3 regions of the Oceanicoccus sp. KOV_DT_Chl genome follow, and region 3 is predicted to be linked to each of the others. Evidence: predicted binding sites of a transcription regulator. Region 3 holds the regulator's gene; each other region holds the start of a gene.

Region 1 (10,671 bases), on a different contig from region 3:
TGGTGGTGAAAGTCGCAATAAAAAAGCGCTTAAGGTCTGGGAAAAGCGCGAATTTAAAAATCTTGATGACGATGTAGAAATTGGTACTCGCAATATCAAAGTGGCGCTACGAAGGTTAAGAAAGTTTGCCCGTACCGGCGCTGAAGACGAGCTGGATTTGGATGACACCATCAGCTCCACTGCTAAAAATGCTGGCATGCTAGACATTAAAATGGTGCCCGAAAGGCACAACGCAGTAAAGGTACTGTTATTTTTTGATGTAGGTGGTTCCATGGATCCACATGTAAAAGTCTGTCAGGAGATGTTTTCTGCAGCGCGTTCTGAATTCAAACATATGGAATATTTTTACTTCCATAACTTTATTTACGAATCGGTTTGGGATAACAATATTCGCCGTCACACTGAGCGCTTAAGCTTGATGGATGTCATGCATAAGTACAGCAGCGATTATAAGGTGGTGTTTATTGGCGACGCCTCAATGTCTCCCTATGAAATTGTTCAACCCGGCGGCAGCGTTGAACACTGGAATGAAGAATCCGGTGAAATGTGGATGCGGCGCTTAAAAGAAACCTACGAAAAAGTCATTTGGATAAACCCGGTGCCCCCGGAAGATTGGCACTACACGCATTCTATTAATTTGACTCAACAGCTGATGGAAGGGCATATGTACCCATTGACAGTGAAGGGGTTAGAAGAAGGGATGAGCTATTTGTCCAAGTGATGTTAGTAGCGATTACTTGGGTATCTTTTTAGGGTTAGCTATGTATTTAGGCAGATAGTTTGTCCTTATGATAGTAAAAAGACTTCAATGTTGAGTGATAAAAAAATACCAGCTCTTATCATTGTCTAAAAGCAATCAATGCTGCAGTAATTGCCACATTCAAAGACTCAACACCGTTATTCATTGGAATTCTCAGCTGCTGATCTGCGATTTTGGAAATATTAGCTGACACTCCTTCCGTTTCATTTCCCAGTACATACACTACAGATTGTTTCGGTTTGTAATCAAATAGCGATTGTTTTGCGTGCGAGGATAGTGTGCAGATACTGGTTTGCTGTTGTTTTAATTCCTGAAGTGCTGTTGCTAAATCGTCGCAATGCAATAAACGGGTTTTAAATAAAGTACCGACACTGGCTTTGATGACTAGCGGTGAAAGTGCCGCACAGCCTTTGCGCGGAATAATCAAACCATCAACACTGCCTGCACACACTGAGCGAATAATCATGCCTAAATTTTGTGGGTTGGTAATGCTATCTAAAGCGATCAGGTTGAAAGGCTGATCGGGCTTGCGATGATGAATAAACTCATCGACGGATTGGTGTTTAGCAACTTGGATGTCAGCCGCTACGCCTTGATCCTGTTTGCTGTTACGGGAAATTCTTGAGAGCGCTTTGCGGTCATGCCACTGGATTTCAATCTGGCGCTGCTCAGCCAGCGCAACAATTTCAGCTACAATACCACCGGCTTTATTGGAATCGGCCAGATGCAATTTGTAAATGTTGAGGCTGTTATCCTGCAGCGCTTCTAGCACGGGTTTGCGACCGTAGATGGTGAGTAAATTATCAAAGAAAGCTTTTTTTTGCTGGTAGGCGCTGGAGTCGGTCATGCTGCGTTGGTTTCTGGCTGAAAGTATGAGCGAATAATGATAGCAGCCCAAATAAGGCTGCCACTACTAAAAGTTTTTATATCGCAGCTAACCTGCGTTACTGCATTCTTACTCCGGGTGTGGTCTCGCGCGCGGCTTTGGTTACGCGTAATGAGGCTTCTTTTAAGCGTTCAGCAATATCCAAAATTTCAGCGCCGGTTAAAGCCTGGGTAATCGAACCGACGGTAAAGGTTAATTCCGGTGTGCGGCTATAGCCAAATACAGGTACCGAAATATTGCAGACATCGTAGCTACGCTTGGGATCAATTCGATCCAAATGGTAGGGTTCGTCACACAGGGTTTGTTGATAGGTGTTGGTGGCTTTTTCCAGAGTATCCAGACTCCAGTTTTCATTCAGTACCGCCAGACTTTTACCCAAGGTGGCTTCGGCTGATGTTTTAAGCGTCACTTCAAAGCCTCGTGAGTGAATGGCGATCACGGATATACGCAGTGATTGATCGAACTTTTCATGGTACTCGCCCCTGGAATTATGCGAGCGATCCAGCCATTGCTGCAATTGATTTGCTGGTGACCAGGCAATAAAGCAGGCGCCTAGTGGTGCGATATTGGGTAATCGCAGCCCCATTTGAAAGGGGGATTCGAATGGCGCGGAGGTACGATAATGGGCGAGCAGTACAATATGACTACCGGAGCGGCCGATAGCACCACAGCCCATGCCCAACTCCGAAGTGAGTTTTTCGAGTTCCGGGCGGGCATATTCCAATACCGGGAATTGGGCAAAGGCTGCATGGCCCGCTGCGGCAATCGAGGGGCCTAAGCGATAAGCTTTGGATTTGGAATCCTGGACTAAAAAGCCGTAAGTGCTCATGGTAGTTAGAATGGCATGGCAGGTTGCCTTGTTAAGGTTAAGCCGTCGGGTAATATCAGTCAGGCCGAAGGATTGATGAGGGTTGGCCATCAGTAGGTCGATGATGGCTAGCGCTCTGGCTGTCGGTTTTGAAAAAAGTGCCATTGATGGTTAATACTCACGCCGATTAAACAGGCTGTGCAGTATAAATAAGTGCGGGGCGGTAGGGTAATTTATGACGCAAGTTTAATAAAATGAACCGTGATGCTGGTCCTATTGATCAGATAGCAAAAAATTGGCTCTAGCCATGGCGATTGGGGTGTGTTCGTGAGTTTGCCAACAGGTCATGGAAACGTTGACGATTTTTCGCCCCTGTCTCACCACTTTGCAGCGGGTGAAACTATCGCGTTGACGGCCAGGGCTCAAATAATCGATTGAAAAATCGACCACTTTCGGCACCGTCAAAATATCAGCAAACATCATCACGTACAGTACGCCTGCAGTTTCCATAAATCCACCGAGTACACCGCCGTGAATGGCCGGTAAGGTGGGGTTGCCTATATTGCTATCTTTCTGTGGCATCCGAAAAATAAACTCATCTCCGATAGGAAAGCTCTCAATGCCAATTAATTGTGCATAGGGAATCTCTGCAATCAGGGCATCCATGTCACGATTGGCAATCGCCTGTTCAACGCGTTGATGGGTGCTTGTAGTGTGTTCAGGCATTGGTGGAGGTCCCCACGTTTTGCACGTTTACCGGGACCGGCATTAGCATAAAGGCTGCGACACAGGTGGCGATGGGTTTATTGATATCATCTTGATAAGCAATGCCGCGGGTGAATACAACATTGCTAGTGACACGGTAGGCTTCAGCATTGGCAAACACCGACCTATTAGGTGTTGCTGCTGACATATAATCAATACGTAAGTCGAGGGTGGGGCCAATCTCGTAAACCCTTCCAGTGACAGTTGCACAGAAAACCCTAAAGTAGTATCCAATAGCGTAGTGATGGCGCCGCCATGGATTACGCCGGTGTCGGGGTTGCCAATAATTTGCCGGGAGTAGGGCATCTCGAGAGTAATTTTTTTCCTTTCGATGTTAGCAATGCGTAAATCGAGTGTGACGCAATGCGGCAAGCAACTGAGTACCTCTTGCAGCGTTTCGATGGTAAGTGGGGTCTCAGTCATGTTGGGTCCAGAGTTTGCTGCAGCTAAACATAGTTGTGAAATCGCGATCAATATCAGTCACATGTTAGCAGAAGTAATTAGGGCAAGATTAATTTAAAACAGCCGCCACCGCCGGGAAGGTTGGAAAGTTCTATAGAGCCCGTGCGGTCTTTGCAGTGGTGGATTGAAGCAATTTGTTGGGAAAAAAACAAGCCTAGATTGGTGCTGCCACTATTAAAATCGATGCTGCGCTCTTTATTGCTAATGTTATCGATAATCGCTTTTGGGTAGCCACTGCCATTATCGATGATAGTGATAACCAGGTTTTTTTCGATAATCTCGGCGGATAAATCAATATGATCCTGAGTGTATTTTGCACAATTCACCAGAATATTGGTGACTACCCCGGCAATTAAGTTTTCATCAAAGTAGCCGGTAAGGTTGTCATCGCAATGAATGTTTATTGTTACATTGTTGACTTCAAATAATAATTTTTGACTTTCAATTTGTTCTTCCAAAAAGTCGTTTATAAAGACTTCTTCCAGATTTAAAAATAATTGGTCGCTGTTTAATCGATAGAGCCCTAGCAAATAAATTAGGGCGTTGTTGATGCGTGAGGCTTCTCCACGAAGTACGCTGTAACTTTTCCGCTGTTCAGGACGCTCTTCTGCGGTGATATCAATCATTTCATCAAGCGAGGTGAGCAGCATGCCCAATGAATTTTTTATATCGTGGACTGACGACGCCAATAACATTGAGAAATCTATCGGGTTTTTTGAGTCTGTCATTATTACTCCGTAACGGCAGAATGAAAGCCTAATTAAAGACTGCTTTTCATTTTTGCCAGGTGTTCACACAGCACTTTATAACGGTCATGTAGTGGGCTGCTGCTGTCTAAATGACTTAGTTTTTCTTTGGCAGCAGTGCAGCGTTGAATCATAGGGGCATTTACGCCAGTGGCTGCCATCTCTCGAACAAGTGCCAGCATCAAGTTAAGATTTAAACCAATATTGTTGGGGTAGTGTTTAAGTGCTTGGCTGAATAAACGAATGGCTTTGCTGTATTCTTTAGTGGCAAACAGGTCTTTGCCTTCCTGGTTAAGTTCGATAGCTTTTTGTTTGCCTTCTTTGCTTAAGGGTTCGTCTGAAATGCGATCAATTGCCTGACAAATTTCAGGATTATTTTGATGGCTTTCGGCGAGATCCTTAAGAATCGATTGTGCTTTTTCGTGGTCTCCTACAGACTTATAGGTCTTCGCCATATCCAGCATCAGCTCAGCTGATTTATTGGCGGTTCCTGAAATTCGCTGTTGAATATCTTTGATCTTTTCCTGTGATTTTTCAGTATTGCCGGCACTGGCGTGTACACCTGCTTCGAGAATATCTGACTGTAACTCGATGTTTTCATGGTCTTTGTATTTGCGTTTTACTTTCTTAAGTGCTTCTTCTGCATCTTTAATTTTAGCTTTGGCATTGTCCGGGTTGTGGCTAATTTCTGAGTTGATGCAACGAACCAGATTAAAGTGTTGTTCCGGGGATTCATAAACAGAATTATTGCCCAGTCTAATGACTTTTTTACGTGATAATTCAGCACGTTCCCAGTCGTGGTTGTCCTCGGAAATTTCAGCGAGTTTTTCTTGCCTGACAATAGCGTTAGGGGAGACCTCAATGGCTTTTTCCAGTAACTTTTGCGCAGCTTCTATGTCACCTTGACGAGTTTTTATATCTGCAAGGCAGTCATAGATTTCAAGACATAAACAGCCATCATTAATAAGTTTATCAAAGACCCCTTCGGCTTCATCCAGATCGCCCAGGGCCATTAAGGATTTACCGAGACCTATTGATGCCCACTCTAGCTCACGCTCATCCAGAATTTCTTCATAGACTTTTTTGGCTTGACTGTAGCGATGCTTCTTCAGAAAGCAGCTGCCCATAATTTTGTAGCAGCGCTGTTCATATTTGTCATGCAGCTCAATTCTTTCCTGGCAGAGTTCAATTGCGCGATCAAAATCCAGAGTATCCATGGCGTTATTAATTTCATACAGGGACTCTTTTTCCAGTACCAGCCGATCCAGTCTTTTTTGTAAAACCCCTTGAGTGAAGGGTTTGGTGAGGTAGTCGTCCGGTTGATACTCGAGGGCACCGAAGACCATATCTTTGGTGGTTTCGGCAGTGATCATCATATAAATAGTTTTATTTTGAAGGATATTTTTGAAGCGCAGTTCTTCCAGAATTTGTTGGCCGTTTTTATTGTCTCCTAAATTGTAGTCAGCAAGGATGATGTCATAGGGGTTTTCTTCGCATTTAAGGATGGCTTCTTCCCCGTTAGAGGCGGTATCCACCCGAATCATGCCGAAATTATCCAGCATGCGCCTAATGGAGCCGCGCATATCCGGAAAGTCATCAATAACTAATGCGGTTTTTTGTTTATAGATTTTGATAACATCAATTTTTGTAAGGGTCATAAGTCACTGCTTGTTCATATTGTTGTTGGCCAAGACATGAGTGCATTGAAATTGATGCTGACCAGCTCAAAAAAACCTAATAATTTCAGTAAGCTAGTATAGTTCAGATATATTTATTTGCAGTGTTCGCTGTAGTTTATTGGTTCTATTGTGTGGACGGTAGCGACTTTTAGATCATTGACAGCCTGATTAAAGGTTTGGGGGAAGATTTGAAGCAATACGATGAATTGGAAAGTCTGGAGGAGTGGCAGTCATTGGCCTTCGGGGTGGTGTTGGTTTCCCGTATGGGGGCAACTATCGGTTGTTTTGTGAGCTGACAGGTGCGGGGATGCGGCCTTATTTAGCAATATGCTCAATTTGGTCTGGGAGTTTGTCGGAGGAAAAAATCAGCGTATTGATTTCCAGAAGCAGCTAGACAAGCTGGAAATCATCACTCCGGATCCTGAGCAATATGATATATATGGGGTTTGGCCTGCTTTGGATGCAACTGTTGCTATGGCGACTTTATTGGGTGCTTGCGAGCGCTGGGACTTGAGTGAGATTGAGGCAATTGCTGATTTGTCGATGGCCACTATCCAGGGCTATATCGAAGCTGTCGGTGACGCGGTTCAGGATCATCCGCTGATACACTCAGAGCTCTCTTTCGTTGAGGCGTTGTTGGCATTAATCGCGGTTAATGCCCATCGTGGCAGGGCGGAGGTAGTGGCCGTCTTGAAAGCCAGTCTAGGCGAGCAGGAGGTGACGAATATTGGCTTGGCTATTGAATAATTGCGCATTGCCCTCACGCGTGGATTGCTTCTTAAGGTGTTCGCTATATAATGCCCCGACATGGTGCTTTGAAAGGCTTCGCTGCAAATAAAAGTCTCGCGCCATAATTCTAGATTTAGCATTAATTAAATAATGTAAGCTATTGATATAATAATAAGTATTATATTTTTCAGCTAACTAATGGGGGAGAGAATGGGATTCATGTCCAGGCACTTTGCTGTGCTTATTAGTTTATTAATTTTACCGATGGTTGCCCGTGCTGATGATGCGCTCAGCGGTGCCAATACCGGTTGGATACTAACATCAACTGCCCTTGTGCTGTTTATGACCCTGCCAGGCCTGGCTTTATTTTATGGTGGCCTGGTTCGATCTAAAAACGTCCTGAGCGTGCTGATGCAGTGTTTTACTATCGCCTGCATCGCTTCCATTTTATGGTTTGTCGCAGGCTATAGTATAGCCTTCAGTGAAGGTGGTGCTTTTAGTGGTGGTCTATCCAAGATGTTTTTGGCTGGCGTAACCCTTGACTCACTGAGTGGTGATATCCCGGAAACCGTATTTATCATGTTTCAAATGACCTTTGCCATTATTACCCCCGCGTTGATAGTAGGCGGGTTTGCTGAGCGAATGAAGTTTTCCGCTGTGGTGCTGTTCTCGGCCCTGTGGCTATTGGCTGTATATGCACCAATCACTCATTGGGTGTGGGGCGGTGGCTGGTTAACTGAAATGGGATTGTTGGATTTTGCTGGCGGTACAGTAGTGCATATCACGGCTGGTGTTGCTGCGCTAGTCTCGGCGCTGGTACTTGGGAATCGCAAAGGTTTTGGTGAGACTGCGATGCCGCCACACAATATGACTATGACGATTACTGGCGCCGGTATGCTCTGGGTGGGCTGGTTCGGTTTTAATGCGGGTAGTGCTTTGGCAGCAAATGGCAGTGCCGGTATGGCGATGATGGTGACCCACTTGTCCGCCTCTGCTGGCGCCTTTACCTGGCTGTGTATTGAGTGGGTGAAATACGGTAAGCCCAGTGCTCTTGGTGCGGTAACTGGCATGGTGGCTGGTTTGGGTACGATTACCCCCGCTTCGGGCTATGTGGGCCCTGCGGGCGCACTGGTAATAGGGATTACGGCCGGTATTGTGTGTTTCTACGCGACCCTGACCTTGAAACAAAAGTTAAAGATTGATGATTCGCTGGATGTATTTCCTGTTCACGGCGTTGGCGGCATTTTGGGAACATTTATGGCAGGTATTTTCGCTAGTTCTGAGCTGGGCTTGTTCAGTGGTCAAGGTTTGGCGGAAGGCATGACTATTAGCAAGCAGCTGGTCGTTCAGTTAATTGGTATTGGCGCTACCTTTGCCTATACCGCGGTAGTTACCTATATTCTGTTGATCGTTGTGCGCTCCCTGGTTGGCTTGCGGGTCGCTGATGATGAAGAGACCCAGGGGCTTGATGTCATTTCTCATAATGAGAGCGGCTACGATTTGTAAGTCTGGATTTCCTTCCTTGCAGCCCGGTTATCACCGGGCTGTTTTATTTGTTATTAGTGGCTAATTATTACTCAAGATATCGATTACACTGCCGATAGCGTTATTGATCGCTTTCCAAGTATTAAAGCAGGTGTAGCCATGGATATTTCGTCGCTTATCAAATCTCCCTTATCGGGAAAATTTCCTTCCCAATTACCCGCCAAGCCTGATGCTGACGGTCAAGCCCAGTCATCTCGTGGTGATTCCGTCTACTTATCAGATCGAGGTCGCGGTTTAGCCAGCGGTTCGCAGCAGTCTCCGGCGTCTGCTGCAGGCTATGAGGTAATTCCAGCTGATCGACGACCAACGCCAGCGCAAAGTGCTGAGACTATTTTGGGGTTTATTGGCAATCAAATAAAAGGTCTGGCGGCAGATGGCGCTAGCACCGAGCGTCTAGAGCAGGCATTCAATGCTGCGCTTAAAGGATTCAAACAGGGCTTAGGTGAAGCCAAGGAAATTCTCGAAGGTTTTTCCATGCTGGACGACACTATTGCAGCGGGAATCGATGTCACAGAACAGCTAGTAATGGATGGCTTGGCGGCGCTGAAACAGGAGTATTTACCAAATTCTGATATCGTTTTACCGGAGCCAGCAAAAACACCGGCACGTTCAAAAGTGGTTACCGCTTATCAGCAGCAAAGTTTTGAGCAGTCCAGTTATAATCAAAGCCGCGCAGTCGCTGGTGGCGATAATAGTATTCGAAATCAGGCGCTAAGCTATGCGGAGTCTTATCGAAGCAATGGTGCCGTCTCGCTAAGCTTGCAAACTCAGGATGGTGATATTATCCAGTTAACCTTCAGTGCTTCAGCTGCGGCAAATGAAAGTGCGGCGCTGGTAAGGGGTAGCTTGGGTGGTAGTCAGGGTGTTGGCTTATCTTATTCCCGTGAAACCAGCACTTCAAATCAATTTAGTGTCAGTGTGAATGGCCAATTAGACGCAGGCGAAAGAGAAGCCTTGAGTCAGTTGCTAAGTGATGTCTCTTCTTTGTCTGATGAATTTTTTAATGGTGACTTCAATAAGGCAGTTGAGTTGGCAATGGCGTTTGAGATGGACGCCAGTGAGTTCTCGGCGATGTCTCTTGATCTTTCCCGGAGCACCAGTGTCAGTATGGTTGAAAGTTTTGCGACGACTGCAGAGGGCTCTAATGTTGCCAGTATGGATCAAATTATCAGTGCCAGCACTGATGGCTTGCGAGCTATGGTCGAAGAGCTGTTGCAAATGATGGAGCAAGCGAAAACTTTCGCTGAGCCCAAACAGTTATTGTCTAATTTGCTCTCCAATCAATTAGCTCAGCTAGATGTAGGCGTTTAAGGCTGGATAACATTATAGTATCTTTGTCTATCACCGATGTAGTCGACTAATGGCTGCTTAAATGTTGTTGCTGTGCTGGTATATACCTCTAATAATTAGTGTATGAAAAATCTTATTTTATATAGCACGGTGGGCTGCCACCTCTGTGAGCAGGCGTTGGCGATTATCATGCCGCTAATACAGGGTGAGTATCTAATTACTGAAGTTGATATTTCTGAGTCGGACCTGTTGATGGCTCGTTACGGGGTAAGAATTCCAGTCATTCTACGTGAAGATTCGGGCGCTGAAATTGGCTGGCCCTTCGATCAGCAGGCCTTTGTTGATTTTTTACGATGATCATTCTTTTAGCCTAAAGAAGTTGATTGCATTGTCTGTGGTGTGCCGGGCAATATCTTCAAGGCTGTAATGGTGGTGTCGAGCAATTTCGGATAATACCAATGGCAGTGTGCAGGGCTCATTTCTGCGGCTTGAAGGTAGTTCGGGTTTAGGTTTGACTCGCGGCATTAGATAGGGCGCATCCGTTTCAATCATCAAATAATTGATAGGGATGTCGGCAATGAATTCATGCAGATGCTGGCCTCGGCGCTCGTCACAAATCCAGCCGGTAATACCAATAGAAAAATCCAGATCCAGATAATTAAAGGCTTGTCTCTTTTCGCCGGTGAAGCAATGGATAACAGCGGCTGATATTTGATCGCGGTAGTGTTTAAGTATTTCGAGTTGGGCCTGATGCGCATCACGCTCATGTAGAAATAAAGGGAGTTGCAATTGGGCTGCTAGTTCGATTTGGGATTCAAATGCTGCAATTTGCTGTGGTTTGGTGGAAAACATGCGATTGTAGTCGAGCCCACATTCCCCGATAGCGCGAACGACCGGTTGGACGGCAATGTCTGCTAGCTGCTGACAGCTCTCATGATGAAAACTTTTAGCGTCATGCGGATGGATGCCTGCGGTGGAAAATAATTGCTGTGGGTATTGTG
Region 2 (10,671 bases), on a different contig from region 3:
TTCATCGTACCGTTTTGATTAGTGGCAAAGCCCAAGTAAGCAAGACTATTAAAGTCGCTGGGTGCGCCCTCAACTGTATTGCTCATGATACGTCTTATTTGTTGTTCGATAATGCGGGCGCTGGAATCAGAGCTGAGTATGCCGCGGGTCTCGGTTTCTGCATTGTAGTCAGTGAGTTGATTGAGGACGATGATGAGCTCGTTATAGGTGGCGGCAAATGAAGTGATTTCCTTTTGCACCCCTGCGGTATCAATCGCTACATTAAGCACTGCGCTGGTCGGATCTGATGGGTTTTCATCAGCAGTTACCGCAGTAATAGAAATACCATCAATCACGCTATCGAAAACATTGCTTGCGCTGTAGGCGGTGAAACCGTCAACGGTAATGCTGGCGTCTTGAGCGGTATTTTTATTGGTGAGTTGATTGCTCACAGCATCCGGATCGCTGCCATCAAAGTAAAATAGTGATAATCCGCTGTCATTGGTGTCGTCAGCATCGCCGGTATCGTCGACGCTGATGGTAATTTGATTGGCTTCACCGGTACTGGTTGAAGTAAGAACCAGTTCCGTGATGGTGCTGCCGTCATTTAAACCTGCGTCGACGGTGAGCAGGCTTGCGGTAATACCCGTATTGTCAGTGGCGTTATTGATAGCGTCGCGTATGTCGCTAATAGAGTCAGTGGCTGCCACGGCGATATCAAAGCTATCGCCATCGACAAAGCCTAAGGTTAGTGTGCCCTCACCGACTGTGGCGTCAGGGTCGACAAAGCTGCCGTTGGTGGCGACTTTGCTGGCTGAGGCCAGGCTCAGCACGGCGATATTATAATTGGCAATCTCGGCGCTTGAGTCGGATGTAGCAGTAAATGACTCAGTGTTTCCTGAAGTCGCTTTGCGGCTGGAGAAGTTAGCGCTATCAGTTAAACCGCTAAGGGTATCTTGGAACGCTGATAAAGTGCTTTTCAAGCTACCAAATGCGGAGATGCTGCCTTGTGTTTCGGCCTCCTGGATGTTCAGCCGAGCTTCTGTAGGAGCGCGTTCAGCTTCTACGATATTGGTGATTAGATCTTCAAGATCAAGACCAGAACCAACGCCAACTGATGTTATAGATGCCATTATTAATTACCCATTCGCAAAGTTGCAGTGCCTGAGTTCTCTGATTGGATCATCAGGAGTTTGACACCGTTAGTGAATAAAGGGAATAAGAGCATATATCGTGCCATGGTGGGGATACCTCTTCTTTCCCAAATAAACAGCTTGATGGGAAAAAGGGAGGCTAGTGCCTCCCTTGCTGTTGCTTGCCTAGGCCTGTTCTTTAAGGAGCAGGGTGGCGTTTTGTGCCTCAATCGAGGCCGCTAACTTAATAGTTTCTTCCGCAGGTATTTGTCGAATCAGTTCTTCCGTCTCAGAATCGTAGACTTGGACAACGGTAGTTCCGGTATTTTCCTCAACGCTGAATGATAGAGTTCTTTGTACATTTTGAACATAATCATTAAGTTTGCTGACGGCTGACTGGAGTTCTGCTGTCGTTGGTTCTACAACTTCCTGTTCAGGTTGAGCCTTTTCAGCTTGGGCTTGGGAAGGTTTTGCAACATTTTCCCTGGCCTTTACCGTTGGCTGTAAACCACTGTTAACAATGTCGTTAAGCATGGTTGATTACCTTCACATTGGTTTGGCATATCGCCCCTTAAAAAATGCTCTTAAGGGGCTGAGTATACCAGTTTCTAAGATTACTGTAGCAGTGATAATACCTGCTGTGGTAATGAGTTAGCCTGCGACAGTACCGAGATACCTGCTTGCTGCAGAATCTGGTTCCGGGTCAAGCTCGCCGTTTCCGATGCAAAGTCAGCATCCTGAACCCGTGACCGCGCAGCGGATACGTTCTCGGAGATACTGGTCAAGTTCGAAATCGTTGATTCAAGGCGGTTTTGAATCGCACCTAAATCGGCTCGGGCGTTATCGATGGTTGATATTGCGTCATCGGTAACAGCAATGGCACTTTGTGCACCGGATACTGTTGATATATCAACATCAGCGATACTGTTGCCTACTGCAATGCCAACGCCGGTAGTGGCAAAGGTGGCTGCTAAAGTTAAGTCGGTAGCGGTGAAGTCACCGGTGCCGCTTACGGCTAGTGAGGCTATGCCGGACTCGGTGCTGCTAATGCTTTGAGCTGCAGTAGCATAAGTCACTGTACCAGTGGCGGTTGCTGTAGCCGAAACGCCGGTACTTGCAATAAGGCCGCCGCCTAAGTCAATGCTAGTGGCTGCTGAAGCAAAACTTGCTGTTATCGCAATATTGTCACCGTCAGCATCAACCAGGGTGATGGTACCAGCAGCGGAGTTAATGGTGGCTGTGGTGCCATTAGACATTGCATCCAGTTGGTCAAATACCAGAACTGCGACCTGTGATGCTGTGGCTGAGGCGGTACCAATTGCGACTGAAACAACATCACCTGCGACTGTGAGGTTGATTGTATTTGCTGCCGTACCTGTAGCTGCAGCAAAAGTAATAGTAGCTGAAGCAGTACCGGCAGTAGCGCCAGCACCAACACCAGTTTGGCCTGTAGCAGTATCGTACGCAGTATTGATTGCTGCTGCGATAGTTTTGGCACTATCAGTGGCGGCGAGTGTAACACTAGCAGTTGCAACACCAATAATAGTCAAGGTGTCAGTACTGGTGATACCTGCTGCAGTGGTACCTAGACCGGCGACAGAAACTGTACCGGAAATGGTAACTGCGGCACTACCATTAATGCTTTCGGTACCTAGTGAGGCTGCCGTAAAGCTTTGAGTCAAATCCACATCGATTGTTTCGTTGGCATTAGCACCCACCTGGAAGCTTTGCGAACCGAAAGAACCGTCAAGTAGCTTCTGGGTACCGAATCGGGTGGTGTCTGCAATACGGGTTAATTCCGCCTGCAGCTGCACAACCTCTTTGTTAAGGTTGGCGCGGTCATCGGCGGAGTTAGAGCCGTTAGCTGACTGGATCGCCAGTTCCCGCATCCGCTGGAGGATGTTGGTAGACTCAGCCATCGCCCCTTCAGCAACCTGCGATATAGAGATACCGTCGGAAGCGTTACGAGCTGCCTGGTTTAGGCCTCGGATCTGAGACGTGAAACGGTCAACGATGGCTAGACCTGCCGCATCGTCTTTCGCTGAGTTGATACGTAAACCTGAAGAAAGGCGCTGTAGCGAGGTTTGTAGGGCCCCTTGCGACTTATCCAGGTTCCGCTGAGCGTTCAAGGACGCAACATTGGTATTAATAACTTGTGGCATTGCTATTTCTCCTTGGCTCCGTCTGAAGGCTCAGCCTATGTTGGAGCGTTGGTTTAGATGTGAAATCCACATCGTTTCATTGTCTTCGATTAGGCTATCGGCCCAGTTGATAGTATCTTTAGCTTTTTTATATAGAACTTATTGTTATGAATTGTCGCTATAATCGGTCTTATGGTTTTAACGGCGTGCCTCTATAAATGTATAAGTAATCAGTTACTTACAGATATCGTTTGAGTAATAAAAAACTTGAATTGTGGCTAAAGGAATAGCATGGTTGACCGATATATTGACGAGTAAGGTATTAAATCACTCGGGAAGCATGGTTATGATGAATAAAGGTTTAGCTCAATATCAGCAAGTAAATGTCAATGCCGGTGTCGAAGGTGCCTCTCCCCACCGTTTAATCCAAATGTTGATGGAAGGTGTGTTGCAGCGTCTGGCAGAAGCTAAGGGTGCAATGCAGCGCAAGGCCTTGGCCGATAAAGGGGTGGCTTGCGGCAAGGCGATTACCATTCTTAGTGGCTTGCGCGATAGTCTAAATAAGGATGTTGAGGGTGAAATTGCGACAAATCTCGATGATCTCTATGACTATATGCAGCGCCGAGTTCTTGAGGCCAATTTATCTAGTAGTGAAGTTATCATTGATGAGGTAATGGCATTAATGCGGACTGTTAAGTCGGGTTGGGACGGTATTGCCGAGGCAGCTGCATAACATTCCTGATGAGTTGTAAGAGAAATGTTTACTTAGGGCCGGGTTTCCGGCCTTATTTTTGTCAGTTTCAAATGTGTGTCTTTGAAGCGTTGATTGTTATCTGGTCTGATTTGGGGCTTGGGCAGGTGCTAGTTGAGTTTAATCATTGCTGGCATCGCAGATTACTCTCAGCTATCGTGAATAGGTTGGGCGTTATATACATTGGCTGCAAGTCGGTAGGTTGTGTCGCCAATGAATTAATTCGGCAGGCTGCGCGGATTAAAATCCGGGTTAAAGCCTTATTGATTTGGTGTGTCAGCTATAATCGATTTATGTAGCGGAGTAGGGGGAAGGCCAAAGTTTGGAACCCATAGAGAAATCGCAAGAGCAGCCAATTATTCTGGTAGTGGAAGATAACCCTGTCGAGCGTCAGCTAGTGGGTAAAATTCTGCGCAATGCCAATTTTGAAGTGATTGCGGTTGATTGTGGTGAGGTGGTGCTGGAGACGGTGATTGATTACCAGCCTGACCTTATTTTACTGGATGCCCTGCTGCCGGATATCGATGGCTTTGATGTATGCGAGCATTTGCGCGCTCATCCCAAGGGCGCTTATATCCCGGTCATTATGTTAACCGGTCTGGATGATGTTAGCTCAATCAACCGCGCCTATGAAGTTGGCGCTACAGACTTTTTCACTAAGCCAATCAATCATTCCTTATTAGTACATCGCATCCGGTATTTGCTGCGTGCGCGTTTGATTATGGATCAACTGCGTATGAGTCAGCAGTCCCTGGCCAGTGCGCAGCAAGTGGCAAAGTTGGGCCATTGGGAATTGGATGTTGATAGAAACCGGTTCAAAATTTCTGAAGAGATGTTCAGGCTATATCGTTTGCAGGGTGAGTACGATGAGCATGATACCTCAGTGTTGATGGAGCGTTGTCATCCTGATGATAGGCAGTATTTATTTGAAACGTTAACTACCGCTATTAGAGAGCTTAAAGAGACTAGAGTGGAGCACCGTATCGTCTTTGATGACGGAACTGAGTGTTATTTAGAGGTTCACATTACGGTGATGCGTGATGAAGGCGCAGGGACAACCCATTTATTAGGTATCAGTATTGATGTTACCGAGCGCAAAGAATCTGAGCGCGAAATTTTGAGTCTGGCTTATTGTGATCGATTAACAGGTTTGTCCAATCGTTCATTGCTTGAGAAATTTTTGGAGCAGGTTATTCCGCGTGCGCATATGAGTGGCAGGGGCACTGCATTGCTGTCGCTGGATTTGGACTTGTTTAATCGAGTCAATAATTCCATGGGACACAGTGCGGGTGATTCAGTTTTACAAAAAGTCTCTGAGCGATTACGTGAGTTAATTCATTGTGCAGACGCCAGTCAATTATTGGAACGTTTATCATTATCGACAGAAGCGTCACTGGATGATTTCTCTAAAGATATGGTGGCCAGATTGGCTGCCGATACTTTTATTGTTGTGCTGGGATCGGTGGATAGAAGGAGTGGTGATGTCGAGCGGCTTGCGGCCAGAATAAAAGATTCTTTTCAGCAGCCCTTTATCTATCGCGGTCAGGAGTTATTTGTTACTGGTAGTATTGGTATCGCTTATTCTGAGTCTGGTGGTAGTACGGCAGAAGGGTTGCTGCAAAAAGCTGACCTGGCACTGCATGAGGCCAAGATGCAGGGGCGCAATGAAGTGCGTGAGTACAGTGGTGATCTGGTTGCCAAGGTATCCACTCATTTATCTATTCAGAGTGATTTGCGTAAGGCCTTACAAAACGGCGAGTTTCAACTATTTTATCAGCCCAAAATTTCGACTAAAGATGCTTCGGTTAAAGGCTTTGAGGCTTTGATTCGCTGGATTCACCCAGTGAAAGGTTTAATTCCTCCCGATCAATTTATTACCGTTGCGGAAGAGACTGGCCAAATTGTAGATATTGGGCAATGGGTATTGGAAACCGCATGTGTGCAGAATAAGCGTTGGTTAGAAATGGGGTTGGTTGATGTAAGAGTGGCGGTCAATGTCGCAGCCCGCCAGTTTAAAGAGGGAAACCTACTGGAAGTTGTAGAAGGCGCATTAGCGCGAAGCGGGTTAAGTGAGCGTAATTTGGAGTTAGAAATTACCGAAGGTGTATTAATGTCGGACCCCAATACTGAAAATGTCATCGCGGAGCTGCGGGGCCGGGGTGTTTCTATTGCGCTGGATGATTTCGGTACAGGCTACTCTTCGCTGAGTTACATTACCCGTTTCCCCATTGATACGATTAAAATTGATCGCTGCTTTGTACAGGATATTACGATTAATTCCGATAAAGCAGCGATTGTATCTGCGGTGTCTAATTTATCGCATGGTTTGAACTTCAATGTAGTTGCCGAAGGCGTTGAGACTGAGGTGGAGTTGGAGGTGATTCGGCAGTTAAAGTGCGATGAGGTCCAGGGTTACTATTATTGTCGGCCGATGGCGGCAGATGATATTAGTGATTGGTTACGTGCAAGGGATTCTTCTTCGCTTTCCAGTGCTGGCTAGGTCCAGGCCTCCATTTCACTCATTCATTATTTAAGCGTCATTTTAATTGCTAACACCCTCCGGTTAACTTAAACTTTGCGTCATAAATTTGACCAGCCTTAGGTGCTTTTTGGGGATTGAGGAAGTATTGTCAATCTACTGGCTGAATAATTAATTAACGTATACTAATAATCGTCAATTTGATGTTGCCCAACTGCGGGCAATTTGACTAAAGGCTGACTCTCTATGTGGGAAGATAATAACATTATCGTTATCGACGATAATGCCCAGCGTCGTCATGATGCTAAGGTCATTTTGGATTTTTTGGGTGATAACCCGGTTACCTACTCTGCTGGCGAGTGGCTTGAGCTAAGTGCGGACAGTGCGGCTAAGGAAAATTCTCGTCAGGTCAGGTCGTTAGTGTTTGGCGAGTCTGCTGCCAGTTTGGAGCAGCGCTTAAATGACGCTCAGCAATGGGATAAGTCTTGTCCCATTATCTTAATCGGTGAGCATGATCTGGAGCAGGTTTCAGATATTGATTTACGCCACAAAGTCATCGCGCAATTAGAATTTCCCCCCAGTTACAATAAATTTATGGATTCCTTGCATCGTGCGCAGGTCTATCGTGAGCAGTATGATATCAATGCCGGTCGGGTACAGCAGCGCGATGTTCAGCTGTTTCGCTCATTAGTGGGGACCAGTCGCGAATTGCAAAAAGTGCGTGAAATGATGGCGCAGGTAGCGGATAAAGATGTCACCGTGTTGATTACCGGCGAGTCTGGTACGGGTAAAGAAGTGGTTGCTCGTACTTTACACTACAACTCTAATCGCCGTGATATGCCTTTTGTGCCAGTGAACTGTGGCGCGATTCCTCGCGAGTTACTTGAAAGTGAATTGTTTGGTCATGAGAAGGGCGCTTTTACTGGTGCGGTAACCAGTCGTGCCGGTCGTTTTGAAATGGCTCAGGGCGGCACTTTGTTTCTTGATGAAATTGGTGATATGCCGCTAGATATGCAGGTGAAAATTCTGCGTGTTTTACAGGAACGTAGTTTTGAACGCGTCGGTGGCAATAAAACCATTAATACCGATGTGCGGATTATTACAGCAACCCACCGCGATTTGGATACAATGATTCGTGAAGGTACATTCCGCGAAGATTTATATTATCGACTCAATGTTTTTCCCATAGAAATGCCACCCTTGCGCGAGCGGGTGGAAGATATCCCGTTGTTGCTGAATGAATTAATTACCCGTTTGGAAAATGAAAAGCGCGGCTCTATACGGTTTAACTCAGCGGCGATTATGTCGCTGTGTCGTCATGAATGGGCGGGCAATGTCAGGGAGCTGGCCAATCTGGTGGAGCGGATGGCAATTTTACACCCCTACGGCGTGGTGGGTGTGCAGGAGCTGCCGAAAAAATTCCGCCATGTTGAAGAGGCGGATGAAGATTTAATTATTCCAGAGTCGGCCAAGCTGGATGGCATGCCGACAGTGGCGAGTATGGATACTACCGCGTTGCTACCGGTTAATGGTATTGATCTTAAGGAGTATATTACTGCCTTGGAGAAGAGTCTCATTAAGCAGGCGCTGGACGACAGTGTCGGTGTAGTAGCAAGGGCGGCAGAAAAATTAAAAATTCGCCGTACCACGCTGGTAGAAAAAATGCGTAAATACGACTTGCAGCGTAGCTAGTTCATTTGCGCGAATAGCTTGTTGTCTACGTTCTCTGTTTGATTTCATAGTTAACTTAAAAGGCTGTCAGTGTTGCTTGCTGATAGTTTTTGCTCGTGGTTTTTATTGATTAATGGATCAATAGTTTGGGTGAGAGTGTGGTGATTGTGTGAAAACTAATTTAATTACCCGTGAAGGCTACGCCGCATTAAAAAAAGAATTGGATTTTCTGTGGCGTGAAGAAAGACCAGAAGTTACCAAAAAGGTTTCCTGGGCTGCGTCATTGGGTGATCGCAGTGAAAATGCCGATTATCAATATAATAAAAAACGTTTGAGAGAAATCGATAGACGTGTGCGCTATTTGCGTAAACGGATTGAAGATGCACAAATTGTAGATTACTCCCCGCAGCAGGATGGCAAGGTATTTTTTGGTGCTTGGGTAGAAATTGAAAATGATGCCGGGGAAAGTCTGCGTTTTCGTATTGTCGGTGTCGATGAAATCTACGAAAGAAAAGATTACATTTCGATTGATTCGCCTATGGCCAGGGCGTTAGTAAAAAAATCCGTTGATGATGAGGCGGTAGTGCCAACGCCTAGCGGTGACGTCAGTTGGTATGTGACAAATATTAGTTACTCGTCAACGCAGTCTTGATGTAATGTAAGCCTTTACTTTACGTCCCCCGTGTTAGTCAGCATTGTTTTTAGCGTTTTGGTGGCTTGGCGCGAAAACTAAAATACTTAATGCTGTCACTGCAACTAAGCCATTAATTATACCCATTAGCATGAAAGGCGCGGTCTTGCCAATACCGTCAAAAACCACGCCCCCAAAATAAGTCCCCAGTAAAATTCCCGTAGCGCCGATTACATTAAATACGCCCAGTACGGAGCCTCGGCGTTCTGCTGGCGCTTCTTCGCCGATAAGTGCGGAGCCTGAAACGATTGTTGAGATCTCGCCTATACCTAGCAGCGCGCAAGCAAATAACGCCGAGCTGGAAAATGGATTATCGATAAAAGAAATATTCATATAGGCGAAAGCGGCGATGGTAAAACCAATGCATACCGAGGCTACACGATTAATACGGTCACTTAATATCCCCATTGCTATTGCCCAAATCATGGCTACGCCTTGCACGATGGCTACCATAATGCCTGCGCGGGCTAAACCTTCAGCGCTGGTGAGGGCGAAGTCTGATGAAGATTGCACGACCCAGAGAGACATAAACGTACCAATCACCACCAAATCTCCTCTGGAGGCAAACGCGGTGAAATAGGATAGGGCAATGCGTGGATTGGTGGCCGCTTCTCCGAAGCCTTCTCGCATTAGCTTTAGCACAGGGGTTTTCTCTGTGGCTGTGGTGGCGCGACCGCTTTTCCACATACAATGAATTAATAAAGCGACCACTACTGCAAGTGCGGCCATCGCCCAGTAGGCATAGCGGCCGGCCATAATTGGGTCGACTCCCTGGGCAATTAAACGCTGCGGTAACTTACCTATTTGCATGGAAATAAGTACCATTCCGAGCCCGGTACAAAAACTACCCATGGCAGTAAAAACGCCGCGAGATTTATTGGCACTGGTGTCATGGAGTGTGACGCTATACATCACTGGCACCATGCTTGCCCCTATAGCAAAAATTATGCGATAGGCATACAGGTCGGAAGCTGCTGTGGCTAAAGGGTAAATGACGAGTCCCAGTGCAAGAATGGCTAAGCCAACCACCATGATAATGCGGCGACCAAAATTATCGGAAGAGGCGCCCACTACGCCCATAAGCAACAGCACGATGAATTCTTGCATGGCGGCTAATTGCCCTGTTAATACGCCTTGCTCTTCTTTGGGTACGTGGAAAACCTCTTCCAGTAAAAAGGGTTGGGCAAAATTGATAAAACTAACCAAGGGGATTGCCGTGAACGCCGCTAGTAAAAACCCAAAAGCATTGGTGCGGGTATATCCTGGTGCGAGTGTGACGGGGCCAAATTGGTTGGTGTTACTCACAAGGCAATCTCCAAAGGCTTATAGTTAGGTATCTTATGCGCGTTGAGCACGTTGTGCCATTAATTCTTGCCTAGTGATGCTGGCTATCGGGGCTTGTAGACTTGCTACTAATACATCTACTAAATTGCCTACAAAAAGTGCGCTGCTAATCACCTCGCCATCGTCTGATAATTCAATGAGTCTTTCGTATTCTGCCAGTGCATGAATTAACTGCAGCATTGCTAAACCAAAGCGCATGCCGAATAATTTTTCAGGGATATCGATAAGTAGTTGACGCAAGCCCGTCGCTATTTTTTGCAGGCCGGAAGAGTGATGAGCATCCCATAATTTACGAATATCATTGTCAGCGTGGTTGCTGACTTTGGCCAGAAAGCGAATGTAATGGGAGCCGCTAGTAGATTCATTCATCACGTCTACCATCGGGTAAACCCATGCTTCGATTAGGGCGCGGATATCGCCCGCATTTTGGTCGAGCATCTTTTCTCGTCGTTCATTGACTTGCTTCATGCGGTAATCATAGA
Region 3 (10,671 bases):
ATCGCCGTGGCAGAAAACGAAAACGGACAGGAAAAAACCGAAGAGGCGACGCCGAAAAAGTTAAGCAAGGCGCGCGAAGAGGGTCAGGTTCCCCGATCGAAAGAATTAACCACTATGCTGGTGTTGCTGGCGGGGGTGATTGGCATCATCACTCTGGGTGGCGATGTGGTTAACGCGATAAAAGGTGTAATGAAATTTAATTTTAGTATGAGTCGGGAAGTTGCTTTCGATACTAATTTGATGATGGCTCAATTGACGAATACTGCTTACGCTAGTGTGATGTCATTACTGCCATTTTTCTCAGTGGTGGTGGTGGCCGCTTTGGTTGGACCTACGGCATTGGGTGGCTTTTTATTTAGTGGTAAGGCGTTAGTCCCCAAATTTAGTCGCATGGATCCGATCAAGGGGATACAGCGGATTTTCCCTAAACTCTATAGTTGAATTAGTAAAATCTATTGCAAAAGTGTTACTGGTGGCTTCTGCCGCTTTTATGATGATGGTGTTTTTTCAAGCGGACTTGCTCGGTTTGTCGAAGTCGAGCTTGGAACCGGCAATCGATCACATGCTAACGATCATTGCCTGGTCAGTATTGGTGGTAAGTGCCTCGATGATTTTTGTTGTCGCCATTGATGTGCCGTATCAGATTTTTGATCATGGCAAGAAAATGAAAATGACCTTGCAGGAAGTCAAAGATGAAATGAAAGACACCGAAGGCAAGCCGGAGGTGAAAGGTCGCGTGCGACAGATGCAGCGCCAACTCGCACAGCGCCGGATGATGTCGGCGGTACCTGAGGCTGATGTTGTAATTACCAACCCCGAGCATTTCTCGGTGGCACTGAAATATGATGTGGAGGCTGGCGGGGCGCCAATTGTTGTAGCCAAGGGCGTGGATTTTATGGCAATAAAGATACGGGAAATCGCCAACGCCCATGACGTTATGATTCTGCCTTCGCCACCCTTAGCGCGGGCAATTTACTTTACCACTGAGATCGATGAGGAAATTCCGGGCAATTTGTACCTGGCGGTGGCGCAGGTACTGGCTTACATCTTCCAATTACGAACTCATAACAAAGGCGAGGGCAGACGTCCAAAACCATTGGCAGAGATTGAATTACCAAGGGATGCCTTGTACGACAGTGATGGCGTGCCTCAGCCTGAGCATTAAATATCTCGCACATCCAGTGACGATGTAGTGGAAGCTAGTGAGGTTAAAAACGGCCACCTATCCCCCAGAGAAATATTTTTCCTTGGTTTGTCAAAAGCGGAAGGATTCTTGCAGTAGCTCTACTAACTGCGCTGGGCGCCAATATTTTGGTGTGGCAGCGGCATTTTCATTGGCTAGCAAAGAGGCGGCTGCCTCCTGCTGAAGTAGACAAGCATTATTCATGAACGCCACTGACAGTCTTACTCAAAAGAATCAGTCGACCGGCCTGTTAAACCTTGCGCAAGGTAACCTGGGCGTACCGGTTTTACTGCTTACCATTCTCGGTATGATGACACTGCCGATCCCTCCTTTTTTATTGGATGTGTTTTTCTCTTTTAATATCGCAATTGCCATTGTGGTTATTTTGGTGGCCGCCTATGCGTTGCGCCCACTGGATTTTGCCGTGTTTCCAACCGTGTTATTGGTCTCCACTTTACTGCGTTTAGCATTGAATGTTGCCTCAACTCGAGTGGTATTGCTTGAAGGCCATCAGGGTGGTGATGCGGCGGGTAAGGTCATCCAGTCTTTCGGGGAAGTGGTGATAGGCGGTAATTACGCGGTTGGTTTGGTGGTGTTCCTGATTCTGGTGATTATCAATTTTGTGGTCGTTACCAAAGGTGCTGGTCGTATTGCGGAGGTCAGTGCGCGTTTTACCTTGGATGCCATGCCGGGTAAGCAAATGGCGATTGATGCGGATTTAAATTCTGGTTTGATCAATCAGGAAGATGCCAAAGCACGTCGAGTAGAAATTGCTAGCGAAGCAGATTTTTACGGTTCCATGGATGGTGCTAGCAAGTTTGTTCGCGGTGATGCTGTCGCCGGTATTATGATTTTGTTTATTAATATTATAGGTGGCTTGGCTATTGGTATGGTGCAGCATGAGCTGGAATTTGCCAGAGCGATGGAGGTCTATTCCTTGCTGACTATTGGCGACGGCTTAGTAGCACAAATTCCTGGGCTGTTGTTATCAACATCCGCGGCGATCATGGTCACAAGGGTCAGTAGCTCGAAAGATATGGGCGAGCAGATCAACAGCCAGATGTTTGAATCGCCTAAAGCGTTGGCGGTAACGTCAGCGATTGTTGGTTTTATGGGGGTGATTCCCGGTATGCCGCATGTCGCGTTTTTAACGCTGGCGGCCATTACCGGTGGTGCGGCGTACATGATTAGCCAGCGCAAAGAAAAGGTGGAAGTAGAGCGGGTAGCTGTTGAGCAGGCGCAGCAAGTGCAGGAGCAACAGCAACAGCAGGTGCCCAAAGTGCCTGAAATTGGTTGGGATGATGTGCAGCCAGTGGATGCCATTGGTTTGGAAGTAGGGTACCGCTTGATCCCTATGGTTGATAAAGCGCAGGGCGGTGAGCTGCTGAGCCGGATAAAAGGCATCCGCAAAAAACTGTCTCAGGATATTGGTTTTTTGATTCCTTCCGTGCACATCCGTGACAATCTTGACCTGATGCCAACGGCCTATCGCATTACATTGACCGGTGTGACTGCTGGCGGCGCCGAGATCTATCCTGATCGCGACCTGGCGATTAATCCGGGGCAGGTGTTTGGCAAGATTGATGGCATCCCTACTACTGATCCTGCCTTTGGATTAGAGGCATTATGGATAGACCCCGGTATGAAAGATCAGGCGCAAACTCTGGGCTATACCGTTGTGGATGCCAGCACCGTAGTGGCAACCCACATCAATCAGTTGCTGTTAAAACATACTCATGAATTATTGGGGCACGATGAAGTTCAGCAAATGCTGGATATGTTGGCCAAGCATGCGCCTAAATTGGTTGAGAACCTGGTGCCTGACACCGTATCCATGAATGTGATGCTGGCTGTGTTGAAAAACTTATTGATGGAGCAGGTACCGATTAGGGATCTGCGCACCATCGCCGAAGCGGTTTCTGCCAATGCCCATAAGAGTCAAGATATCGTCGCCTTAACCGGAGCGGTCAGGGTGGCGCTGCGGCGTACTATTATCCAGAGTATCTACGGTAATGAGGATGTATTACCGGCAATAGCGCTGGATCCAGCAATGGAACAGTTATTGCTTAAGTCATTACAAAACTCCCAGCAAAATGGCATTACTGACGATATTGTGTTGGAGCCGGGCTTGGCTGAGAAGATTCAAGTGGCGCTGCGCGATGCCACCCAGCGCCAGGAGTTGGCCGGTAAGCCAGCAGTGTTACTGGTATCGGCGCCACTGCGCGCGGTGATGGTCAAATTTATCAGGTATAGCTCGGTGGACATGCAGGTGCTGTCTTACGGTGAGATTCCGGATGACAAGCAGATCACCATTGAAAGTACTGTGGGTTAGTCATCTCAATAGTGAGAGCAGTTTAATAACACGCCAATAACTGGCTACGAGGTTTGAGTCATGCAAGTAAAACGTTTCGTTGCAGCCAATATGCGTTTGGCACTGGAAATGGTCCGCGAAGAGATGGGGCCGGAAGCAGTGATTCTCTCGAATAAGCGGGTGCCGGATGGGGTGGAGTTGTTGACGGCGATTGATCCTGCCGATATCCCTGAGCCAGAAAGTTCGCATTCGGTGAGTGATAATCCCTTTGAGCAAGCAATGCGTGCCAGTCAGGCTGCTGCCGATGCGGAGTCGCGCCAGCGCCCGCCGAGCAAGTTAGAGCTGGGACTGGACTTGATGCAACATCAAGCCAAAGAAAGAGCGAAGGCGCTGGCGGCAGCGATGGCAGAAAAGAATCGTCAGCAGATAGAGGCAGCGGTTAATCCTGCGGCAGTAAAGGAAGCCGCGCTAGCCGATGCTGGTCTGCAGTCCTATGCGGAACAGCAATTAGCTGCGCGGCTGGAGCTGGATGTCGATAAAGTGGAGCTGCAAGCAGTAACCCCTGAGTCGGTAGCGCCAGCCGCAGCGGATATGTCAGCAGTCCCGGTGCGCGATGAAGAGTTAATTCAGATGCGGTTTGAGCTTCAGGCAATGCGTGATTTGCTTGAGCAGCAGCTATCTACCATGGCTTGGGGTAACTACAGTCAGCAGCAGCCTGAGCGTGCAGGAATCTGGAAACGACTAAAGCGCATGGGTATTAGTGCGTCGCTGGCTGACAGCTTATTGGCAAAAGCCCAATTGCAGACTGGGAATGCTGTGCAATCGGTGCAGGTGTGGCAGGCGATGATGGCCGATCTGTGCCAGCAATTACAGGTTGAAAGTAATGATTTGGTCGATCAGGGCGGGGTATTTGCCTTTGTCGGTCCGACCGGTGCCGGTAAAACCACTACTATTGGTAAGCTCGCTGCCCGTTATGTATTGAAGCATGGTGCTGAAAATGTTGCCTTGGTAACGACTGATACCATGCGCATTGCAGCACATGAACAGTTGCGGACGTTTGGGCGGATTTTGAATCTGCCAGTAAAGATAGTCGATAAGAATAATAGTCTGGAGCGGGTGCTGCATTCGTTGCGGCATAAGAAACTGGTGCTAGTGGATACTGCTGGATTAAATAGACAGGACCCGCGCTTACGTAAACAAATGCATACGCTCAATGAACTGGGTGGCCGTTTACGGACGGTATTGGTATTGCCCACTACTAGTCAGGTTGAGGTCATCAGAGCGGCATACCATACTTACAAAACTGATAGCCTTGATCACTGCGTACTAACCAAGCTGGATGAGGCTGCCAGTTTGGGTGAGGCGATTAGTTTAGCGGTTGAACAATCACTAACGGTGGCGTATAGCACTGCCGGGCAGGCGATTCCTGATGATATCAGTTGCGGAGTGTCAAATCAGTTGGTGCGTACCGCCATCGAGCTAGCCAAGCAGGTGACTACCGATGATGAAACAATGGCCGAGGAATTGGCGGGTTTAGGGCACACTAAAGTTTCGGCACAGCGTTTGAGTGCGAATGGGTAGTTGTTGTTGAGTGAGTGGAAAGCTGGAGTTCTGAGAGTTTTTGAGCTATTAAACGGTTGTTGCAATAGCCGTTTAGTATGTGGTGGCGCGAAAGGTTAGCCTCTGGCCATGATCTAATGCTCTGTTATCATCATTCCGCTGTTTTTGATGGCTGTTAAGGAGTTAAGTATTTATACTACTTGCTGACTCATGGCTAGATGAAGTAAGTTGTTAAGTTGGTGGCTGAAGTAGTTATGGTTAAACAGTTTTTTACTTCTAGCAATACCGATAGGCTGAGCCTTTACGTTATAAATTCGGACTGTGTGCTGGCTACAAAAAAACCAGCTAACAAAATAATATCAAAATGAAAAACCGCAGCTGTAATCATAGGAGCATATCCAACAAATGAGTTCTCATCCCGTTCAAGTTATTGCAGTTACCGGCGGCAAAGGGGGAGTTGGCAAAACCAATGTCTCCATCAACTTGAGTGTGTGTTTGGCTGGGATGGGTCGCCGCGTTGCTTTGATGGATGCGGATTTAGGTTTGGCGAATATAGATGTGCTATTAGGCTTGCGGCCCAAGCAAAATCTTGAAGATGTGCTGGCGGGTCATTGCTCCCTCAATGACATTATGTTGACTGGGCCGGGTGGCATTAGAATTATTCCGGCGTCATCAGGCACTCAGCGCATGACCATGTTGGGGGCAATGGAGCATGCGGGTTTAATTCATGCCTTCAGTGAAATTAGTAATCAGATTGATGTGCTGGTGATTGACACCGCTGCCGGTATTTCCGATTCGGTGGTAAGTTTTGTTCGTGCTTCCCAGGAAATTTTAGTGGTGGTTTGCGATGAACCATCATCCATTACCGATGCCTATGCGCTGATTAAATTACTGAACAAGGATTACGGCGTTGATCGCTTTCGAGTGGTTGCCAATATGACGCGCACTACCCAAGAGGGGCGCAATCTTTTTAATAAGCTGACGCAAGTGACTGACCGTTTTCTCGATGTGACCTTACAGTACGTTGGCAATATTCCTTTCGATGAAGCGGTACGTAAGGCGGTTCAGCGCCAAAAGCCAGTTGTCGAACTTTCTCCCCGTAGCAAGGCTGCTCTGGCATATAAACAACTGGCTGAAAAAGTGGATCTTTGGCCGTTGCCTTCTACTCCGCGCGGGCATCTCGAGTTTTTTGTCGAGCGTTTGGTAGAGGGTGCAGCAGGACATCAATAATGTCCTTGTCTGAAGGGGTGGCAATGTATAACGACGTCGATAAACCATCGATGGAAGACATGGTGGAGCGCTACGCACCACTGGTCAAACGAATCGCTCATCATCTGTTGGCGAGAATGCCCTCTAGTGTTTTGGTTGAAGATCTGGTGCAGGCTGGATTGATTGGTTTGATGGAAGCTGCTCGCAATTACGACGTGTCCAAAGGAGCCAGCTTCGAAACCTATGCCGGGATTCGTATTCGTGGTGCCATGATTGATGATGTCAGGCGTGGTGATTGGGCACCGCGGTCGGTGCACCGAAATTCGCGTCGGGTTTCGGAGGCTATTCGTACTGTTGAATCGCGTTTTGGTCGTGATGCCAGTGATAATGAGGTGGCAGCTGAGTTAGGCGTAGAGCTGGATGAGTACTACAGCATTATTAAAGATTCAGCCTCGAGTAAGTTGTTTAGTTATGACGAGTTAATCAGTGGTGATGATCGTCCTGAAGAGCAACTACCCAGCTCCGCAGCAGATCCGTTGGACGGTATCCAAAGTGACGCTTTACGCAGGGGTTTGGCGGCAGCTATTGCTACCTTACCGGAGCGTGAGCGGTTGGTGTTAGCTTTGTACTACGATGAAGAATTGAACCTCAAAGAAATAGGCTTGGTGTTGGGGGTGAGTGAATCCCGTGTTAGCCAAATCCATAGTCAGGCCGCCTTGCGATTGCGAAGTCGGTTGGTCGACTGGCAATCTAACCCGCCTTCTGAGTAAACCATTCTCGCTTGCCGCTGAGCGCAATCTATACAGTTTTTTTGCCATTGGCCGATAAGCTTTAACTTAATGAGATAAATACATAATTTTTCTATGAAAATCTCGATAAAAATTGCTATAAAAGCCGTTATCTACTGGATACCCCCACAGCAGGGGCTAGACTGGATAGGTACGTCACTTTATACGTCAAAGCCTGAAATTCTCTGGAGGTAGCTTTGAACAAAGATATGAAAATTCTCATTGTTGACGATTTTTCAACAATGCGGCGAATTATCAAAAACCTATTGCGTGATTTGGGTTTTACCAATACATCGGAAGCAGATGACGGTGTCACTGCATTGCCGATGCTGCAAAATGGCAATTTTGATTTTCTGGTCACTGACTGGAATATGCCGGGCATGACCGGTATCGATTTATTGAAAGCGGTTCGTGCTGATGAGCGATTGAAGAACATGCCTATTTTGATGGTAACTGCTGAAGCCAAGCGCGATCAAATTGTTGAAGCTGCTCAAGCAGGCGTTAACGGCTATGTAGTGAAGCCATTTACCGCAGCCGTATTAAAAGAAAAGATCGATAAGATTTTCGAGCGGGTTCAGGGTTAGTCAGGCTGGGTAACAGCCGTAACCGCTAAGTCACTGACGCAAGGTAAAACAATTCCATGTTGGGAAAAGACAAAGGCACCGAACTCGACGGGGTGTGGGATGAGCTGAAAGGCCGGGCCCGCACGCTAGTCGATCGCTTAGAGGCCGGGGACTTCACCGGTGCTTCTAGTGCGATAGAGGACCTCAATGAGGCTCGCGACCGTAATATTTACCGCGAAGTAGGTAAATTAACTCGTGGTTTACATGAGGCCATCGTTAATTTCGATATTGGCGCACCTGAGATTCCAAATACTAGCGAGAGTGATGCCGCGGGTGATGTCGAGTCAAAAATGACCAATGCCCAGGATCGTCTCGATTATGTCATTAATCTTACGCAGAGTTCTGCCGATAAGACTATGGACATGGTGGAGGAGGGGATTCCGCTGGCGTCTGCAATTGGCGATAAGGCTGTGGCTTTACGCGAGGATTGGGGGCGTTTACTGCGTCGCGAGATGGACCCTGAAGAGTTTCGGGATTTATACCGGCGTATTGATGAATATTTAGCATTCTCAACAGATTCATCGACTCAGCTTAGTGACAAGTTGAATACGATTCTGTTGGCGCAGGATTTTCAGGACTTAACTGGCCAGGTGATCAAAAAAGTTATTAGCTTGGTACAGGAGGTTGAGGAGCGTCTGGTCGAGTTGATGCGAGTGGCTGGGCAAGTAGAAGAATTAACCGGAATTGTTAGGAAAGCCGAAGTTGCCAAAACGGAAGATGTGTCAGCTGAAAGTAAAGATGTAACTGCAGAGGGGCCACAGATTAATGCGGAACAGCGCAATGATGTGGTGTCAGGACAGGATGATGTGGATGATTTGTTATCGAGCCTGGGTTTTTAGACGATTCGACTAAGACGTTTGTTAGCTAGCATTGCGAGTGGTTACTGGGGAGTAATTAATGTTCGGTGAAGACGAAGAAATACTGCAGGATTTTCTGGTTGAGGCCGGTGAAATTCTGGAGCAATTGTCTGAACAGTTGGTCGACCTGGAACAACGTCCTGATGATGTCGGTTTACTCAATGCTATATTCCGTGGATTTCATACCGTTAAGGGTGGTGCGGGTTTTCTGCAGCTCACTGCACTGGTGGATTGCTGTCACATCACTGAAAATCTATTTGATTTTTTACGTACCGGTAAGCGTAGCGTTACGCCTGAGTTAATGGATGTGGTGCTGCAAGCGCTGGATGCCGTTAATGAAATGTTTGCAGAAGTGCAAGGCGGTAATGCGCCCTCGCCAGCAGATCCGGAATTGCTGGAACGTTTAGGTGCATTAGTCGTTGCAGAAGATGCTGCAGGTACGGCTGAAGCGCCAGTAGATGCAGCTGAAGAAGTGCCAGCTGCAGAGCCAGAGCCAGGCGGTGACATCACTGATGCCGAGTTTGAACAGTTCCTCAATGCGATCGCAGATCCTGCAGAGGCTCCGGCTGCGGCAGCAACCCCTGCAGCCAGCAGTGACTCCGATGAAATTAGCGATGATGAATTTGAGGCGTTACTGGATAATATTCATGGTAAAGGGCAGCACAGCGGGGCGACAGCGTCGCAGCCTACACCACCTCCGGCCGCCGCTAGTTCAAATAATGATGAAATAACGGAAGATGAATTCGAAGCATTACTGAACGAATTACATGGCTCCGGTGCGCCAGGAGCTAGTACCGCTAAACCTGCTGCTGACAATAAACCGGCGCCAGCTGCTGCAGGCGGCGATGATGTTATCAATGATGATGAGTTTGAGGCTTTACTAGACCAGCTACATGGAGAAGGACAAGGGCCTACCGATATCGGTGGTGATACTCAACCCCCCCGGCCAGTGCGCCGCCTCCGCCCCCACCACCTCCGCCCCCAACACCAAAGCCGGCCGCTGCAGAAGAAAAGAAACCCTCTGCGCCGCCAGCTAAAGCACCTCCAGCAGCTAAGCCCCCGGCAGCTAAAGAAAGTCCTGCCGCTGAGGCCACGGTGCGGGTAGATACCCAGCGTCTTGACGACATCATGAACATGGTGGGCGAGCTGGTATTGGTCCGTAATCGATTGGTGCGCTTAGGTGCCAAGAGTGGTGATGAAGTAATGACTAAAGCCGTATCTAATTTAGATGTGGTGACGGCTGATTTGCAAACTGCAGTTATGAAACGCGGATGCAACCCATCAAAAAAGTGTTTGGTCGTTTTCCTCGAGTAGTACGGGATTTGGCTCGCAGTTTGAAGAAAGAAATTTCGCTGGAAATGCTGGGTGAAGAAACCGATCTGGATAAAAACCTGGTTGAAGCGTTAGCTGATCCTCTGGTTCACCTGGTGCGCAACTCGGTTGACCACGGTATAGAAATGCCTGATGTACGAGAGAAAGCGGGTAAACCTAGAATAGGTAAAATTATCCTCGCGGCTGAGCAAGAGGGTGACCATATCTTGTTGTCAATTACTGATGACGGCGGCGGTATGGATCCGGATATGTTGCGAAATAAAGCCATCGAAAAAGGCTTGTTTGATGAGGACGCCGCTGCTCGTTTAAGTGATACCGAATGTTTTAATATTATTTTCATGCCGGCTTTTCTACCAAAACCGAGATTTCAGATGTATCGGGTCGCGGGGTTGGTATGGATGTGGTGAAAACCAAAATCACACAGCTTAATGGCAGCGTAGAAATTCGTTCTAAAGTGGGGGAAGGTACCCGTTTAGAAATTAAAGTGCCGCTGACGTTAGCTATTATGCCCACTTTAATGGTGATGTTAGGTGAGCAAACTTTTGCTTTTCCATTGGTGAGTGTGAATGAAATTTTCCATATGGATCTGACTCGTACCAATGTTGTTGATGGTCAGGAAGTGGTGACTGTGCGCGATAAGGCGCTACCATTATTTTATTTAAAAAAGTGGTTGGTTAATGGCAATTATGGTGGTGTTGAACCAGAAGAAAGTGCTCATGTAGTGATTGTCTCAGTGGGTACTCAGCGCGTTGGTTTTGTTGTGGATCAGCTAATAGGTCAGGAAGAAGTTGTTATTAAACCGCTGGGA

Evidence for each region. Region 3 encodes FliA, which starts transcription of late flagellar genes. Its sites were predicted from a motif close to TAAAGTTATNNNNNNNNCGGCCGATANCC; they were not measured.
Region 1: the regulator FliA is predicted to act here: its motif matches at 8,413-8,441, upstream of UNITIG_RS03595 (DUF5610 domain-containing protein).
Region 2: the regulator FliA is predicted to act here: its motif matches at 3,367-3,395, upstream of UNITIG_RS19055 (flagellin).

What each region holds. Positions count from the first base shown of each region.
Region 1 covers NZ_FQLF01000001.1:769,160-779,830, forward strand. Annotated here, with positions in the region: gene UNITIG_RS03550 (VWA domain-containing protein) at 1-721, shown strand, start outside; gene UNITIG_RS03555 (RNA methyltransferase) at 840-1,607, opposite strand; gene UNITIG_RS03560 (IclR family transcriptional regulator) at 1,705-2,619, opposite strand; gene UNITIG_RS03565 (PaaI family thioesterase) at 2,728-3,180, opposite strand; gene UNITIG_RS23340 (hypothetical protein) at 3,173-3,367, opposite strand; gene UNITIG_RS03575 (sensor histidine kinase KdpD) at 3,720-4,409, opposite strand; gene UNITIG_RS03580 (tetratricopeptide repeat-containing response regulator) at 4,442-6,085, opposite strand; partial or broken gene UNITIG_RS03585 (DUF416 family protein) at 6,419-6,853, shown strand; gene UNITIG_RS03590 (ammonium transporter) at 7,055-8,341, shown strand; gene UNITIG_RS03595 (DUF5610 domain-containing protein) at 8,480-9,691, shown strand; gene UNITIG_RS03600 (glutaredoxin family protein) at 9,794-10,027, shown strand; gene UNITIG_RS03605 (TatD family hydrolase) at 10,028-10,671, opposite strand, start outside.
Region 2 covers NZ_FQLF01000005.1:362,867-373,537, reverse strand. Annotated here, with positions in the region: gene fliD (flagellar filament capping protein FliD) at 1-1,112, opposite strand, end outside; gene UNITIG_RS19060 (flagellar protein FlaG) at 1,299-1,646, opposite strand; gene UNITIG_RS19055 (flagellin) at 1,727-3,274, opposite strand; gene fliS (flagellar export chaperone FliS) at 3,600-3,986, shown strand; gene UNITIG_RS19040 (bifunctional diguanylate cyclase/phosphodiesterase) at 4,327-6,504, shown strand; gene UNITIG_RS19035 (sigma-54 dependent transcriptional regulator) at 6,730-8,175, shown strand; gene greB (transcription elongation factor GreB) at 8,324-8,806, shown strand; gene UNITIG_RS19025 (MFS transporter) at 8,840-10,150, opposite strand; gene UNITIG_RS19020 (TetR/AcrR family transcriptional regulator) at 10,184-10,671, opposite strand, start outside.
Region 3 covers NZ_FQLF01000007.1:190,388-201,058, reverse strand. Annotated here, with positions in the region: partial or broken gene flhB (flagellar biosynthesis protein FlhB) at 7-1,165, shown strand; gene UNITIG_RS25275 (hypothetical protein) at 1,256-1,387, opposite strand; gene flhA (flagellar biosynthesis protein FlhA) at 1,386-3,515, shown strand; gene flhF (flagellar biosynthesis protein FlhF) at 3,576-5,075, shown strand; gene UNITIG_RS22105 (MinD/ParA family protein) at 5,460-6,284, shown strand; gene UNITIG_RS22100 (RNA polymerase sigma factor FliA) at 6,308-7,033, shown strand; gene cheY (chemotaxis response regulator CheY) at 7,249-7,635, shown strand; gene UNITIG_RS22090 (protein phosphatase CheZ) at 7,692-8,513, shown strand; partial or broken gene UNITIG_RS25270 (chemotaxis protein CheA) at 8,572-10,671, shown strand, end outside.